2 regions of the Cellulomonas sp. KU4C genome follow, and region 2 is predicted to be linked to the other one. Evidence: riboswitches for the same ligand, from Rfam matches in the RefSeq annotation. Region 2 holds a riboswitch; the other holds the start of a gene.
The links. A riboswitch is a leader RNA that binds a small molecule or an ion and turns the genes downstream of it on or off. The one in region 2 is predicted to bind thiamine pyrophosphate.
Positions count from the first base shown of each region.

Region 1 (7,766 bases), 2.1 Mb from region 2:
TGCGCCGGCTGCCCCCGTACTTCTCCGACCGGCCGCTGGTCGGCTCCCGCTGGGTGCGGCTCGGCATCGCGCTGGCCGTCGGGCTCACGGTCGGCGGGCTCGCGCTCGTCGTGCCGGGCGCGCGGGTCCACGACCCGGTGTCGGTCGACTTCGCCGAGGAGGCGTACTCGTTCGGCGGCGGCAAGAACATCGTCAACGTGACGCTGGTCGACATCCGCGCGTGGGACACGATGGGCGAGATCTCGGTGCTGCTGGTCGCGGCGACCGGCGTCGCGTCGCTGGTGTTCCTGCGCAAGCGGTCCGGCGCGATCTTCCGGGCCGGCGACGCCCCCGAGCACCGGCAGGTGTGGGGCGGCGGCGGGGAGGACCCCACGGCCGCGCTGCGCCGGCCCGTGACCGACCGGCCGACCTACCAGTCGCGCGAGTGGCTGCGCGCCGGGCGGACCCTCGCCCCGCGCCGCCGGTCCGTGGTGTTCGAGGTCGTGGTCCGGCTGCTGTTCCACACGATGATCGTGTACTCGCTGTTCCTGCTCTTCTCCGGCCACAACGCGCCGGGCGGCGGGTTCGCGGCCGGCCTGGTCACGGGGATCGCGCTGATCGTGCGCTACCTCGCGGGCGGCCGGTACGAGCTCGGCGAGGCCGCCCCGGTCCAGCCGGGTCTGCTGCTCGGCAGCGGCCTGTTCCTGTCCGCGGGCGTGGGCCTCGGCGCCCTCGTGTTCGGCGGCAGCGTGCTGCAGTCCTGGATCATCGACGTCTCGCTGCCGCTGGTCGGGGACATCCACCTGGTGACGTCGCTGTTCTTCGACGTCGGTGTCTACCTGGTGGTCGTGGGTCTGGTGCTCGACATCCTGCGCAGCCTCGGCGCGGAGATCGACCGGCAGTCCGAGGCGGACGGCGACCCCGAGGGCGTCGGCGGGCACGCCGACCCGGGCGAGCCGGTGCAGGTGCTCGCCCCGACGGGCGAGGGCCTGGACGTGGGACGCGGGACCCCCCGCGGGACGGGAGGCGCCGCGTGACCATCGACATGAGCCCGAACCTGGTGCTGGTCGGCGTGATCGTCGTCCTGGTGACCACCGGCGTGTACCTGCTGCTGGAGCGCAGCCTGTCCCGCGTGCTGATCGGCGTCGTGCTGATCGGCAACGGCGCGAACCTGCTGTTCCTGGTCGCCGGGGGCGCGGCGGGGCGGCCGCCGATCGTCGGGCTGGAGCCCGAGGGGCGGATGAGCGACCCGCTGCCCCAGGCGATGGTGCTGACCGCCATCGTCATCACCCTCGGCATGACGGCGTTCCTGCTGGCGATGGCCTACCGGTCCTGGCAGCTGCACCAGCACGACGAGGTGCAGGACGACGTCGAGGACCGCCGCATCGCGCGGCTCGCCGCCCGCGACGAGCGCGCGTTCGAGGACGCCGACACCGAGGACTCGACCACCACCCTCGACGAGGAGGCGGCCGAGACCCGCGACGAGACCGACGAGGGCGAACCGGTGCCCGCGGGCGCGGACCGCCACGACACGACCGACCGAGGGCAGGAGGGCCGATGAACGACTACGCGTTCCTGGTGCCGCTGCCCGTCGTCGTCCCGCTGTTCGGGGCGGGCCTCGCGCTCGCGCTGTACCGCCGGCCGCGGCTGCAGCGCATCATCAGCGTCGTCTCCCTGAGCATCGTCCTGGTCGTCGCCGCGACGCTGCTGGTGCTCGCCGACGACGGCCCGCTGGTCGTCGACATCGGCGGCTGGGCGGCGCCGGTCGGCATCGACCTGGTCGCGGACCGGCTGTCGGCGCTGATGCTCACCGTGTCGGCGGCCGTGACCCTGTGCGTCCAGCTGTACTCGCTGGCCCAGGGCGAGGCCGACGGCGACGAGGCCGCGCCGGTGTCGATCTACCACCCGACGTACCTGATCCTGACCGCCGGCGTCGCGAACGCGTTCCTGTCGGGGGACCTGTTCAACATCTACGTCGGCTTCGAGATCCTGCTCGCGGCGTCCTACGTGCTGCTGACCCTGGGCGGCACCGGCGAGCGGATCCGCGCGGGCAGCATCTACGTGGTCGTCGCGCTGCTGTCGTCGCTGCTGTTCCTCGTGGCGATCGCGATGATCTACGCGGCCACGGGCACGGTGAACCTCGCCCAGCTCGCGGAGCGGCTGCCGGAGATCGACGCCGACGTGCGCCTGCTGCTCCAGGCCATGCTGCTGCTGGCGTTCGGCATCAAGGCGGCGATCTTCCCGCTGTCCGCCTGGCTGCCGGACTCCTACCCGACGGCGCCCGCGCCGGTGACGGCCGTGTTCGCGGGCCTGCTGACCAAGGTCGGCGTGTACGCGATCATCCGCACCCAGACGCTGCTGTTCCCCGAGGGGCGGATGGACGACGTCCTCATGTGGGCGGCGCTCGCGACGATGGTCGTCGGCATCCTGGGTGCCGTCGCGCAGGACGACCTCAAGCGGTTGCTGTCGTTCACGCTGGTCAGCCACATCGGCTACATGATCTTCGGCATCTCCCTGGCCTCCGAGACCGGCTGGGCCGCGGCGATCTACTACGTCGCGCACCACATCATCGTGCAGACCGGGTTGTTCCTGGTCGCGGGGCTGATCGAACGGCGGGGCGGGTCGACGTCGCTCGACTCGCTGGGCGGCCTGGCGAAGGCCGCGCCCGTCCTGGGGATCCTGTTCTTCGTCCCCGCGATGAACCTCGGCGGGATCCCGCCGCTGTCCGGGTTCCTCGGCAAGGTCGGCCTGATGCAGGCGGGCGTGCAGGACGGGTCCGGGCTCGCGCTGACCCTGGTCGTCGGTGGCGTGCTCACCTCGCTCCTCACGCTCTACGCGCTGATCAAGGCCTGGAACAAGGCGTTCTGGCAGACCCCGCCCGAGCCGCTGCCCGACACGCACCTGCCGAAGGGCATGGTCGGCTCCGCCGCCGCGCTCGTCGTGCTCGGCCTGACCCTGACCGTCGCCGCCGGCCCGCTGTACGGGTACGCGGAGCGCGCCTCCGCCGCCCTCGCCGACCGGTCGGTGTACGTGCAGGCGGTGCTCCCGGACGGCAGCCGCGGCTCCGGCGAGTCGGTGGACGCCACCCGCGAGGACGAGTCGGTCGACCCGGCCCTGGAGGAGGACGGATGAGCCTGCACCCGCGCCGCCACCGGCTGGCGACCCAGTGGCCGACGATCATCTGGCTCGTCGTCGTCTGGGTGCTGCTCTGGGGCGACCTGTCGTTCGGCAACGTCCTGGCCGGCACCGTGGTCGCGGTGCTCGTCACCGGGCTGCTGCGGATGACGCCCATCGACTTCCACGGCCGGCTGCACCCCTGGGGCCTCGTGGTCCTGGTGACCCGGTTCGTCTGGGACCTGCTGCACGCGTCCGTCGAGGTGTCCTGGGTGGCCCTGCGCCCCCGGCACACCCCGCGCGGGGCCGTGATCGGCGTGCAGCTGCGCAACCACTCCGACCTGTACCTGACGATGACCGCCGAGCTGTGCTCGCTCGTGCCCGGGTCGCTCGTCGTCGAGGCGCACCGGCTGACCGGGATGCTCTACCTGCACGTCCTCGACGTCGAGCAGTCCGGCGGCGTGGAGCGGGCCCGCCAGAACGTCCTCGACCAGGAGGAGCGGGTGCTGCGCGCGTTCGCCTCCGACGCGGAGCTGCGGGAGGCCGGCCTCGAGCCGCACCCGCGCCGCGCCGCCCGACGCGCGGAGGTGCGCGCATGACCGTCGTCCTCATCATCTGCGCCGCGCTGCTCACGGTGGCGGGCGTCCTGGCCCTGATCCGGGCCGAGCGCGGGCCGTCGATGCTCGACCGCACCGTCGCGCTGGACATCATCGTGACCGTGGTCGTCGCGGCGGTGGCGCTGTACGCCGCGTCCGAGCGCCGGACCGACGTGGTGCCGATCCTCGTGGTGCTGTCGCTCGTCGGGTTCGTCGGTTCGGTGACGATCTCCCGGTTCGCGTCCGTCGAGCCCGCCGGCGAGGGCCGGGTCCGGTCCCGCGAGGAGATCGCCCAGGAGGAGGCCGAGCGGATCCGCGCCGAGGAGGAGGCGGAGGCCGCCCGCAAGGCCCGTCGCGCCCGCGAGGTCGAGGCCGAGGTGTCGACCGCGGAGGCGGTCGCGCAGGACGGGCACCACAAGGAGGCGCCGGCCGAGGACGGCACGGCGAGCGACGAGGGGAGTGCCCGATGAGCTGGGACCTGGTCGCCGACGTCGCCGCGGCCGTGTGCATGCTGGGCGGGGCGCTGCTCGCGTTCGCCGCGGGCGTGGGCGTGCTGCGGTTCCCGGACCTGCTGTCGCGGATGCACGCCGGCACGAAGCCGCAGGTGCTCGGCCTGATCCTCGTCCTGGTCGGCCTCGCGCTGCGGCTCCGGTCCGGCGGGGCGGTGTGGGCCCTGGTGCTGGTCGCGCTGTTCCAGATGCTCACCGCGCCCGTCGCGGCGCACCTGGTGGGCCGCGCGGGCTTCCGGACCGGCAAGGTGCGCCGGGACCTGCTGGTGGTCGACGAGCTCACCGAGGCCCAGGACATGGCCACGGAGCGCGACGCCCCGGACCTGCCCCGCAACACGGCCACGTCGCTGCCGCGCAGCGAGGAGCCGGACCGGCGCTGACGCGCGGCCGCACCCGACACCGCGAGGGCGCATCCGACACCGCGAGGGCGTACTCCGCGGAGTACGCCCTCGCGGTGTCTCATGCGCCCTCGGGGGAGGCGTCACCGCCGCAGGAGCGCCACCTGGAGCAGGTCCTCGCCGTACGTCGTCGCGTCCCGGACCCGGCGCATCGGGCGCAGCTCCACCTCGGTCAGCCAGTCGAACGCCCGGCGCAGGTCGTCGGGGGCGTAGGCGAGGCCACCGCCGAGGCCGCCGGTGCGGTACAGGTCGAGGTCGTCCGCCTCCGTGCCGCCACCGGCGTGCCCGGTCGTGAAGCAGGTCAGCGCCAGGTGCCCGCCCGGCCGGAGCACGCGCTCCAGCAGCCACCGGTACGAGAGCCGGCGGTGCGGGGGCAGGTGGTGGAAGCAGCCGGAGTCGACGACGACGTCGTAGGGCGCCTCGCCCTGCCAGCCGAGCACGTCGGCCCGGACGAACCGCACCGCGACCCCGGCGGCGTCGGCGCGCTCGCGGCCCCAGGCGAGCGCGGTCGCGGACAGGTCGAGCGCGTCGACCACGCAGCCCTGCTGCGCGAGCCAGACGGCGTTCCGGCCCGGCCCGCAGCCGAGCTCGAGCACCCGGGTCCCGGGGTCGAGCGGCAGCCGGCCGTCGGCGTGCCAGGCGACGAGGCTCTCGTCGGGGGCGTCGCGGAAGAACGGCACGCCGCGGCCGCGGTCGGCGTAGAACGCGTCCCAGAAGTCCGTGCCGCCGCGGTCGGACCACCGGTCGGCGCGCTCCTCGAACAGCTGGTCGAGGAGCGCGAGGACGTCGTCGACGGTGTACACGGAGCGACCCGTCGCACGGCGCTGACCTGGGGTTTCGTCGGTAGAGGGCATGGCCCAGGCTACCGTCGCGCGCGGGCGCGACGGGGGGACCTGGGGGCCTTGCGCGACCGCGTCAGCGCGGCAGGCGGCGGTTCGTGTCGACGCGCTGCGCGAACTTCTTCGTCCCGCGGGTCGCGAGCACCCGGGCGATCGTCACGGCCGCGGACGTGATGGCCGCGGCGGCGACGACCTCCCCGATCCGGATGTCGTCGGCGTCGTCCTCGGGCTTCGGCGGCTTGTGCCCGGACGCGGCCTTCCACGCGGTGTCGACGGCCTTCGTCGCGAGCCACGCGACGGCGCCCGCGACGATCAGGCCGGTGACCTTGGCGATGGTGGACTGGGTCTCTTCGTCGGCCACTGCGACCTCCTGCGCTCGTGCGTCGTCCGGGCGGCGGCTGCCGGGCCCGGTGCTGCCCTCACGCTAGTGCCGCCGCCCCCGCGCCGCAGGTCACCGGGCCCGTGCGGGACGCCCGCCGGACCGGGTGTAGCCTCGGCCCCGAACGACAGGGGAGCGTCCCGGGCGTCACCGCAGGTGGCACCCGACCGACGCTGAGAGTGCGGACGGAACCGCAGACCCTCGAACCTGATCCGGTTAGCACCGGCGGAGGGAGTCGGGATTCTCAGCCACCTCGTGCCGTCGTGCCCCGTGCTCGCGCGCGGGTGCGCGTCCGGGACGGGGCGGCCCCCTCGGTGCACATCGAGGAGGAACCACCATGACGCGCACGCGCGCGCACCGCCGGACGCTCCGGCACACCGCCCCGGCCGCGCTGGCCGCCACCGCCCTGGCCCTGACGGGCTGCTCGGTCGCCGGGGGTGCGTCCGACGACGCGTCGACCGGCGCCGGCGGCGGGACCGTCACGCTGGTCACGCACGACTCGTTCGCGCTGAGCGACGGGCTGCTCGAGCAGTTCGAGGCGGACACCGGCCTGACCGTCAAGCAGGTCGCCCCCGGCGACGGCGGCGCGCTGGTCAACCAGCTGATCCTCACCAAGGACGCCCCGCTGGGCGACGTCGTCTACGGCATCGACACGACGTTCGCGTCGCGGGCGATCGACGAGGGCGTGCTCGCCCCGTACACGTCGTCGGCCCCCGCCGCCGCCGACGCCGCGGCGTACGCGCCGGACGACTCGGGCTCGCTGACCGCGGTCGACGTCGGCGACGTGTGCCTGAACGTCGACCACGCCTGGTTCACCGCGCAGGGCGTGCCCGAGCCGACGACGCTCGAGGACCTCACCCAGCCGCAGTACCGGGACCTGACGGTGGTCACCAACGCCGCGACGAGCAGCCCGGGCCTGGCGTTCCTGCTGGCGACGGTCGGCGCGTTCGGCGAGGACGGCTGGCAGCAGTACTGGACCGACCTGACGGCGAACGGCCTCAAGGTCGCCGAGGGCTGGTCCGACGCGTACTACACCGACTTCTCCGGCGGCGGTGGCGGCGGCTCCCGGCCGATCGCCCTGTCCTACGCGTCGTCCCCGCCGGAGACCGTGCCCGAGGGCGGCGGCGAGCCGACCACCGGGGCGCTGCTCGGCACCTGCTTCCGGCAGGTCGAGTACGCGGGCGTCCTCGCGGGCGCGCAGAACCCCGAGGGCGCGCAGCAGCTGCTCGACTGGCTGCTGTCCGACGAGGTCCAGGCCGACATCCCGGGCTCGATGTACATGTACCCGGTGAGCTCCGCGGTGGACCTGCCGGAGGAGTGGGCGCGGTGGGCCCCGCAGGCCGAGCAGCCGATCGAGGTGCCGCTGGCGGACATCGCCGAGCACCGCGACGAGTGGGTCCGCGACTGGACCGACCTCGTGATCGGCTGACGGCGCGACGATGAGCACCTGGGCGCAGGCGTCCCCGACCGGCACCGCCCGGCCGGGGACGCCCGCGCGCCCGGGCGACCGGGTGTGGGCGTGGGGCCGCGCGGCGGCGTGGGCGCTGGCCGCCGCGGTGCCCCTGGTGTTCCTCGGGGTGTTCTTCGCCTGGCCGGTGCTGACGCTCGTGAGCCGCGGGTTCGTGGCCGACGGGGCGCTGGACCTGTCCGGGTTCGCCGAGGTGTTCGCGCGGCCGCGCACCTGGCGGATCGTCGGGCTCACGCTGGCGCAGGGCGCGATCGGCACGGTGGTGTCCGTGCTGCTGGGCGTGCCCGGCGCGTACGTGCTGTACCGGTGCCGGTTCCCCGGGCGCGGGGTGCTGCGGGCGTTCGTGACCGTGCCGTTCGTGCTGCCGACCGTCGTGGTCGGCGTCGCGTTCCGGGCGCTGCTCCGCGAGGGCGGACCGCTCGGGTCCCTGCACCTCGACGGGACGTTCACGGCGATCGTCGCGGCGCTGGTGTTCTTCAACTAC
Region 1 covers NZ_CP200322.1:838,620-846,385, reverse strand. The annotation lists partial or broken gene AC1VL8_RS03990 (Na+/H+ antiporter subunit A) at 1-1,016, shown strand, start outside; gene AC1VL8_RS03985 (Na(+)/H(+) antiporter subunit C) at 1,013-1,540, shown strand; gene AC1VL8_RS03980 (Na+/H+ antiporter subunit D) at 1,537-3,111, shown strand; gene AC1VL8_RS03975 (Na+/H+ antiporter subunit E) at 3,108-3,692, shown strand; gene AC1VL8_RS03970 (MrpF/PhaF family protein) at 3,689-4,159, shown strand; gene mnhG (monovalent cation/H(+) antiporter subunit G) at 4,156-4,578, shown strand; gene AC1VL8_RS03960 (SAM-dependent methyltransferase) at 4,680-5,399, opposite strand; gene AC1VL8_RS03955 (DUF4235 domain-containing protein) at 5,512-5,796, opposite strand; TPP riboswitch at 5,934-6,065, shown strand; gene AC1VL8_RS03950 (thiamine ABC transporter substrate-binding protein) at 6,152-7,243, shown strand; gene AC1VL8_RS03945 (ABC transporter permease) at 7,254-7,766, shown strand, end outside.
Region 1: linked by a shared signal. The riboswitch ahead of AC1VL8_RS03950 (thiamine ABC transporter substrate-binding protein) and the one ahead of AC1VL8_RS13770 (YkoF family thiamine/hydroxymethylpyrimidine-binding protein) in region 2 are both predicted to bind thiamine pyrophosphate.

Region 2 (7,766 bases):
CGCGAACCCGTCCAGCACCCCGGTCCGGCGCAGCGCGTCGACGAGCACCTTCGCGAGCAGCCCGCCGAGCAGCACCCCGGACGCGACCTGGAGGCCGAGCCGCAGCAGCAGGATGTCCTGCCCGTACCAGCCGAACCGCACCGCCGACCAGGCGAACACGAGCCCGGCGCCGAGCGCGCCCGACACCGCGAACCGCGCCCAGCCGAACCGCCGGTACCGGCCCAGCGCGAACGGCAGCTCGCTGCCGAGCCCCTGGATCGCGGCGGCGACGAGCAGCAGCGGACCGACGGGGGAGCCCAGGAACACCACCTCGACCACCGACGCGATCACCTCGGCGAGGATCCCGACGCCGGGGCGGCGGATCACCGCGACGGCCACGGGCGCGACGATCAACCAGCCGCCGAGCAGCACGTGCTGCGCGAGGTCGCCGGCCGGTCCCATCAGCACCGCGAGGGCGTTCCACGCCTGGACGAGCGCCCAGTACAGGAAGCCGAACACGACGCCCAGCATCACGAGCAGCACGATCTCCTTGAGCTCGAGACGAGCCCGCCGGGTCGGCCCCGGCCCCGCGTCACGCACCGGCGTGGGACGGGCTGTTGAGCGACAGGGTCAGGTGGCTCGTGACGTGCTGCACGCCGCGGCCCACCGTCGTCCACGCGCCGACGACGGCCTCGAGCACCGCACCGAGGTCGCCCTCGAGGCGGGTGACGAAGTGCTCCGAGGCGCGGACGGTGCCGCCCGCCCGGGCGAGGGCGATCGCGGCCTCGATGTCGCGCATGTGGTCCGGCTCGACCCCGGCCCGGACGTCGTCGGCGAGCGGGTACAGCGCCCACTCGGCGGCGGCGAACCGGCCGGTGCGCCGACCGGTGGGCGGCTCGACACCGCGAGGTCCGGCGCCGCCGGGCAGGTCGCACCGGACCTCCCCGGGGCAGCCGCGGGACAGGTGCACGGTGACGGCGGCGTGCTCGCCGGACGCCGCGACGGCCTCGGTCAGGTCGGTCAGCCAGCGCAGCAGGTCGGCCTCGTCGCCGCCCGCGTAGGTGCTGACGTCGCCGGTGCGCAGGACGAGCCCGGCGGGGTCGGCGGCGGCGAGCGCGCCGCGGATCACGTCGACGTAGCGGTCGGCCATCACGGCGACCGTGACGCGCGCGCCGACGCCGAACCGCACCGGGTCGGCGGTCAGGTCGGCGGCCGGCCCGGCGATCGGCCCGGCGGCGCGGGCGAGGGTGGTGGGGGCGGTGTCGGTCATCGGCGTCCTCCGTGCGTCGGTCAGCACGGGAGGACGGCGGACGGGTGCCCGGCGCCCTGCATTCGCTTCCTGCGCTGGCATGACCCAGATCAGGTTCAACGGTCGGAGTTCGAGTACTCCCTCTCAGCCCGGCTCACCGGACTCCCGTGCTTCGACCGGAACGCTAGCACCCGGCCGCGCGCACGAGCAGGGGTCAGACCTTCCCCTGGATCAGCCGGTGCCAGTAGATCTGCGGCTCGAGGTACCGGTCGAACAGCAGCAGGCTGCGGCGCGGCCGGGCGAGCTCGGGGAACGGCAGGGTCGGCAGCGGGCGGCCGTCGCGGTCGTGCTCGGCGAGCAGCAGGTGCCGCAGCGAGGTGGTGACGGGCGCGACCGTGTAGCCGTCGTAGCGCCGCATCCCGCCGCGGGTCCGCCGGGCCCGGATGTTGCGGGCGACGACCGGCACCTGGCGGCGCAGCGCCCCGCCGGAGGGCACCGTCGCGACCGCCGCCGCGTCGCCGAGCCCCCACACCCGCGGGTGGGTGCGGTGCTGGAGGGTGCCGGGGTCGACGTCGACGAAGCCCTCGGCGTCGCCGAGCCCGCTGTCCGCGACCCACGCCGGCGCGCGGTGCGGCGGGGCGAGGTAGAGGGCGTCGTAGGGGAGGGTCGCGGGGCCGTCGTCGCCGGACACGTGCAGCGCGCGGTCGTCGGGGTCGACGGCGTCGAGGCGCACGCCGGTCCGCACGTGGACGCCGAAGTCCGCCGCGGCCGCGCGCAGCTCGCGGTCCGCGCGGGCGTGCTGCACCAGGTGCGGGGCCTCGACGAGCAGGTCGACGCGGATGTCCCCGAGCACGCCGGTGCGCCGCCAGTGGTCGGCGGCGGCGAACAGCGGCTTCAGCCCGACCGGGGCGCACGGGGTGTGCCGGTCCGCGATCGCGAACACGGCGCGGCCGGCGGTGAGGGCGGACAGCATCGTCCAGGTCCGCTCGGCGAGCTCGGGCAGGTCAGCTCGTCGCGGCGTGCGGGGTGGCGACGGCCGCACGGGACCCGGGGACCGCGTCCCAGTCCACCTGGGACCCGGGGCAGACGGCGAGGTCGCCGTAGCCGAGCTCCGTCCCGTCGGCGAGGTGCACGACGGACCGCCCGGGGTCGACGCGCACCACGTGGTCGGCGTAGCGGTGCACCCCGGCGGGGACCACCTCGTCCTGCGGCCGGCGCAGCTCGTCGAGGGTCGCCGTGCCCGACGCCACGTACGACAGCATCGGGCGGTAGTGGTGGACGCTCGCCGGCTCGACCACGGCGACGTCCCGGCACCCGTCGCGCCGCAGCCGGCCCGCCAGGGACAGGCCGGCGTTGCCGCCGCCGATGATGAGGACGTCGTGCCGCTGGGGGGTGCTCATGGTGCGCCTCGCTCCGTCGTCGTGCGGGGCCCGGGTCCTGAGCCTCGGGGTGCTGCGGCCACGCTAGGCGAGCCGGGACGTGCCCGCCGGTCGGGACGCGGATTGCCAGATGAGGTAAGGCTTGGCTAATGTCCCGCACGTGCCCGCCCACCCCGCCGCGATGACCGCCGCCGACGTCAGCATCGGCTACGGCGGCGACCCCGTCGTCACCGGCGCCACCGTCGACCTCGCCGCCGGCCGCGTGACCGCGCTGGTCGGCCCGAACGGGTCGGGCAAGTCGACGCTGCTGCGCGGCATGGCCCGGCTGCAGCGGCTGTCCGCCGGCGACGTGACCCTGGGCGGCGCCGACGCGTCCCGGCTGTCGGCCCGCGACTTCGCGCGCCAGGTGACCCTGCTCGCGCAGCAGCGGCCGACGCCCGCCGGGATCACGGTGCGCGACGCCGTCGAGTTCGGCCGGCACCCGCACCGGCAGGGCTGGCGCGGCACCGACCCCGACGGGCACGACGCCGTCGACCGGGCTCTGGAGCTCGCCGGGATCGCCGACCTCGCGGGCGACGACATCGACGCCCTGTCCGGCGGCCAGGTGCAGCGCGTCTGGTTCGCGTCCGCGCTCGCGCAGGACACCGGGGTGCTGCTGCTCGACGAGCCGACCAACCACCTCGACCTGCGCTACCAGGTGGAGGTGCTCGAGCTGATGCGCGCGCTCGCGGACGTCCACGACGTCGCGGTCGGCGTCGTGCTGCACGACCTCGAGCAGGCCGCCGCCGTCGCCGACCGGGTGCTGGTGCTCAGCGCCGGCCGGGTCGTCGCGGACGGGCCCCCCGAGCAGGCGCTCACGTCCGCGCTGCTCAGCGAGGTGTACGAGATCGACGTCGACGTGCACGCCGACCCCCGGACGGGCCACCTCGCGGTGCGCACCCCGCGGCTGGCGCTGCGGCGGGTCGCCGCCGTGGAACCGGCGCCCGTCGGCGCCTGAGGCACCCCGACCAGACCACCGCCGCACCACCGGTGCGGCGCCGAGGGGCGAGACGCGCGGAGCCCCGGAACCCACCCGCGCAGACACGAGGAACCATGACCACGCGACGCACGCTGACCGCCCTGGTGGCCGTCGGCGCGCTGGCTGCCCTGGCGGCCTGCGGCACCACCGACGAGCCCACCTCCGACGCCTCCACCCCCGCGGCGGACGGCGCGGGCGCGGTGTCGATCACGGACGACCGCGGCGAGACCGTCGAGCTCGACGCCCCCGCGACCCGCGTGGTGTCGCTGGAGTGGATGCAGACCGAGATGCTCACCTCGCTCGGGATCACCCCGGTCGGCGCGGCCGACGTCGAGGGCTACACCTCGTGGGTCGGCACCAGCGTGCCGCTGGTCGGCGAGCCCGAGGACGTCGGCACCCGCGGCGAGCCCTCGGTCGAGGCCATCGCCGCGCTCGAGCCGGACCTCATCATCGGCGTCACCTCATCGATCCCCGAGGGCGCGATGGAGCAGATGGAGCGGATCGCCCCGGTCGCGCTGTTCGACGGCGCGGACGCCGCCGACCCGATCGGCTACGTCGAGCAGACCTTCCGGTCCGTCGCCACGCTGGTCGGCGAGGACGACGCGGCCGACGAGGTCGTCGCGGCCTCCGAGGCGAAGGTGGCCGAGAACGCCCAGACGCTCGCCGACGCCGGACTGGCCGGTACGCCGGTCGTGTTCGCCTCCCCGTACGCCGAGGGCGCGAACGTGACCATCCGGATGCACGGCCCGCGCACCGCGTTCCAGGCCGTCGCCGACGCGATGGGCCTGACCGCCGCGTGGACCGACCCGGGCGACGACGCGTACGGCCTGTCGTACGTGGACGTCGAGGGCCTGACCGCGCTGCCGGCCGAGACCCGGTTCCTGTACTGGGGCAACGACTCCGAGGACGACGTCGTCGAGACCTCCCTCGCGTCGAACCCGGTCTGGCAGTCCCTGCCGTTCGTGCAGCAGGGCCACGTGTCCCGCGCGGGCGTCGGCATCTGGGCCTACGGCGGCCCCGAGTCGCTGGCCGGCTGGTCGGACGACCTCGTCGCGCAGCTCACCGCCGCCGAGTGACCCGCACCCGCTGAGCACGCCGTGACGACCCCACCGACCACCGCCTCCCGGCGGCCCGACGCCCCGCGCGTCCGGGCCGCCGGCCCCGGCGCCGTCCCGCCGGCCCGCGCGGGTGTCCCGGACGGCACCGGGCGCGACCGGCAGCCGGTGCGGGTCGTCGTCGTGCTCGCGCTCCTGGTCGCCTGGCTGGCGGCCGCCGCCGCGTGGCACCTGACCCAGGGCACCGCGGACGTGACCGTCGCCGAGCTCTGGCAGGCGCTCACGGGGCAGGGCGACCTCGACCAGGCGGCCGCGGTGGTCACGGCGTCGCGGCTGCCGCGGCTCGCGGCGGGCGTGCTGGTCGGCTGCGCGCTCGGCGCGTCGGGCGCCGCGCTCCAGGGCGTGGCACGCAACCCGCTGGCCGCCCCGGACACGCTGGCGGTCAACGCCGGCGCGTACGTGGCGGTCACCGCGGCGGCCGTCTTCGGCGCGACGCTCGGGGCGATCCCGAGCGTCGTCGTCGCGTTCGTCGGCGGCCTCGCCGCGGCGGGGCTGGTCATCGCCCTGTCCGGCGGGGCGGCCGCGTCGCCGGTCCGGCTGGTGCTCGGCGGCTCCGCGATCACCCTCGGCCTGGTGTCGGTGACCCAGGCGATGCTCGTGCTGTTCCCCTGGGAGACCCAGGGCCTGTTCGCGTGGGGTGCCGGGTCGCTCGGCCAGAACGGCATGGGCACCGTCCGCGCCGTGCTGCCGGTCGTGCTCGTCGCGCTCGCCGGGCTGCTGCTGCTCGGCCGCCGGATCGACCTGCTGCAGCTCGGCGACGACGCAGCCCGGTCGCTCGGCGTCGACGTCGGCCGCACCCGGCTGGTGGGGGTCGTGCTGGCGGTGCTGCTCGCCACCTGCGCGGTGACGGTGACCGGGCCCGTCGGGTTCGTCGGGCTGTGCGCGCCGCTGCTGGTCCGGCTGCTCGCGACGTGGGTGCGGCCGCTGGCGCGCCACCGGCTGCTGATCCCCGCTGCGGGAGTCGCCGGAACGGCCCTGGTGCTGACCTCGGACGTCGCCCTGCGCGCGGTGTTCGGCCCGGTGAGCGGCGTGACCGTGCCGACCGGCGTCGTCACCAGCCTGATCGGCGCCGTCGCCCTCGTCCTGCTCGCCCGGCGCGCCCGCGCCGCGCTGGAGCCGGACACGCTCGTCACGCTGCGGGCCGGGACCGCGCTGTCCCGCCGCGCGCCCGCCGTGGTGCTCGGCGTCGTGGCCGTCCTGGCCGTCGCCGCGCTGGTCGCCGGCGTGCTGCTCGGCGACTCGACCGTGCTGCTCGGCGACGTGCAGAACTGGCTCGCCGGCCGCGCGTCGGTGCGGCTCGACATCATCCTCGACTCCCGGGTGCCGCGCGTGGCCGCCGCCCTGCTCGCCGGCGCGTGCCTCGCGCTGGCCGGCGGGCTCGTGCAGGCCGTCACCCGCAACCCGCTGGCCGACCCCGGTGTGCTCGGCGTCGCGCACACCGCGGGCCTCGGCGCGGTGCTGGTCATCGTGCTCGTCACCGGGCCGTCGTTCGCCCTGGTGTTCACCGGGGCGCTCGTCGGGGCCGTCGTCGCGGGCCTGCTCGTGTTCGGGGTGAGCGCCGGGACCGGCGCTGCCGCCGGGCGGATGGTCCTCGTCGGCCTCGGCACCGGCGCGGGCGCCAGCGCGATCACGACGCTGCTTCTGGTCCGCACCGACCCGTGGAACCAGAACCGCGCGATCACCTGGCTCGGGGGCTCGACGTTCGGCGCGGGCACGCCGCAGCTGGTGCCGATGGCGGTCGCGCTGCTGATCGGTGTGCTGGTCGTCGCCCGGACGCACCGCGACCTCGACCTGGTGCAGGTCGACGACGTCACCCCGCGGGTGCTCGGCGTCGACGTGCCCCGGTCGCGGTACGCGCACCTCGCCCTGGCCGTGCTGCTCACCGCCGCCGCGACCGCCGCCATCGGGCCGATCGCGTTCGTCGGGCTGGTCGCGCCGCACGCCGCGCGGATGCTGATCGGCAAGCGGCACCGCTGGCTGCTCCCGACGACCGTGCTGCTCGGCGCCACCCTGGTCGCCGTGGCGGACGCGGTGGGCCGGACGGCGATCGCCCCGGCCCAGCTGCCCGCGGGGCTGGTCACGGCCGTCGTCGGGACGCCGTACTTCCTGTGGCTGCTCTGGCGCATGCGCGCCCGCCGCTGACCCGCCCCCGCGCCGCTCGCCGGTGGCGGGGGGCGGGTGCCCGGGGTAGAAGGGACGCACCACCGTCCCTCTCGAACGGCAGGAGCCTGCGATGGCGCAGCGCACCCCCTGGTCCCCGCGGCGCGCTCTCGTCGCCGGAGCCGCCTCCTTCCTGATCGCGCTGCCGCTGCTCGCGGTCCCGGCCGCGGCCGGCGCGGGCGGTGCGGGCGGCCCGTCCGGCGGCGGGCACGGCGGTGGCGGACCCGGTGGCGGGGGAGCGGTCGGGACGTACGCCAACCCGGTGAGCGCCGGGTTCGCGGACACGTACGCCGACCCGGCGGTCGTCCGCGGGCAGGACGGCTGGTGGTACGCGTACGGCACGACCGACCCCCTGCGCGAAGGCGAGGGCACCCGGCACCTGCTGCCGGTGTCGCGGTCGGCCGACCTCGTGACCTGGGAGTACGTCGGCGACGCGTTCACCGAGGCGACGCTGCCCACCTGGGCGGACACCGACCCGGACCGGCTCGCGGCGCTCTGGGCGCCGGACGTGCGCTACGTCGACGGCGAGTACCGGCTCTACTACGTCGTCACCCAGACGACCCTGACCCCGGGCGCGGCCGACGGGGCGATCGGGGTCGCGACCGCCCCGACCCCCACCGGCCCGTGGACCGACTCCGGCGACCCCGTCGTCGACCCGCGGCCCGGCGGCGGCGGACCGGACGACTTCCTGTGGACGTTCGACCCGCACCACGTCGTCGGCCCGGACGGCACCGAGCACCTGTTCTACGGGTCCTACTACGGCGGCATCTGGGTCACCGAGCTCGACGCGACCGGGACCGAGGCGGTGGGCGCGCCGACCCGGGTGGCCGTCGACAACAAGTTCGAGGGCGCGTACGTCGTGCAGC
Region 2 covers NZ_CP200322.1:2,921,433-2,929,198, forward strand. The annotation lists gene AC1VL8_RS13765 (ECF transporter S component) at 1-522, opposite strand, end outside; gene AC1VL8_RS13770 (YkoF family thiamine/hydroxymethylpyrimidine-binding protein) at 572-1,249, opposite strand; TPP riboswitch at 1,299-1,407, opposite strand; gene AC1VL8_RS13775 (NAD(P)/FAD-dependent oxidoreductase) at 1,443-2,270, opposite strand; gene AC1VL8_RS13780 (FAD-dependent oxidoreductase) at 2,233-2,628, opposite strand; gene AC1VL8_RS13785 (ABC transporter ATP-binding protein) at 2,789-3,604, shown strand; gene AC1VL8_RS13790 (ABC transporter substrate-binding protein) at 3,700-4,701, shown strand; gene AC1VL8_RS13795 (iron ABC transporter permease) at 4,723-6,882, shown strand; gene AC1VL8_RS13800 (glycoside hydrolase family 43 protein) at 6,974-7,766, shown strand, end outside.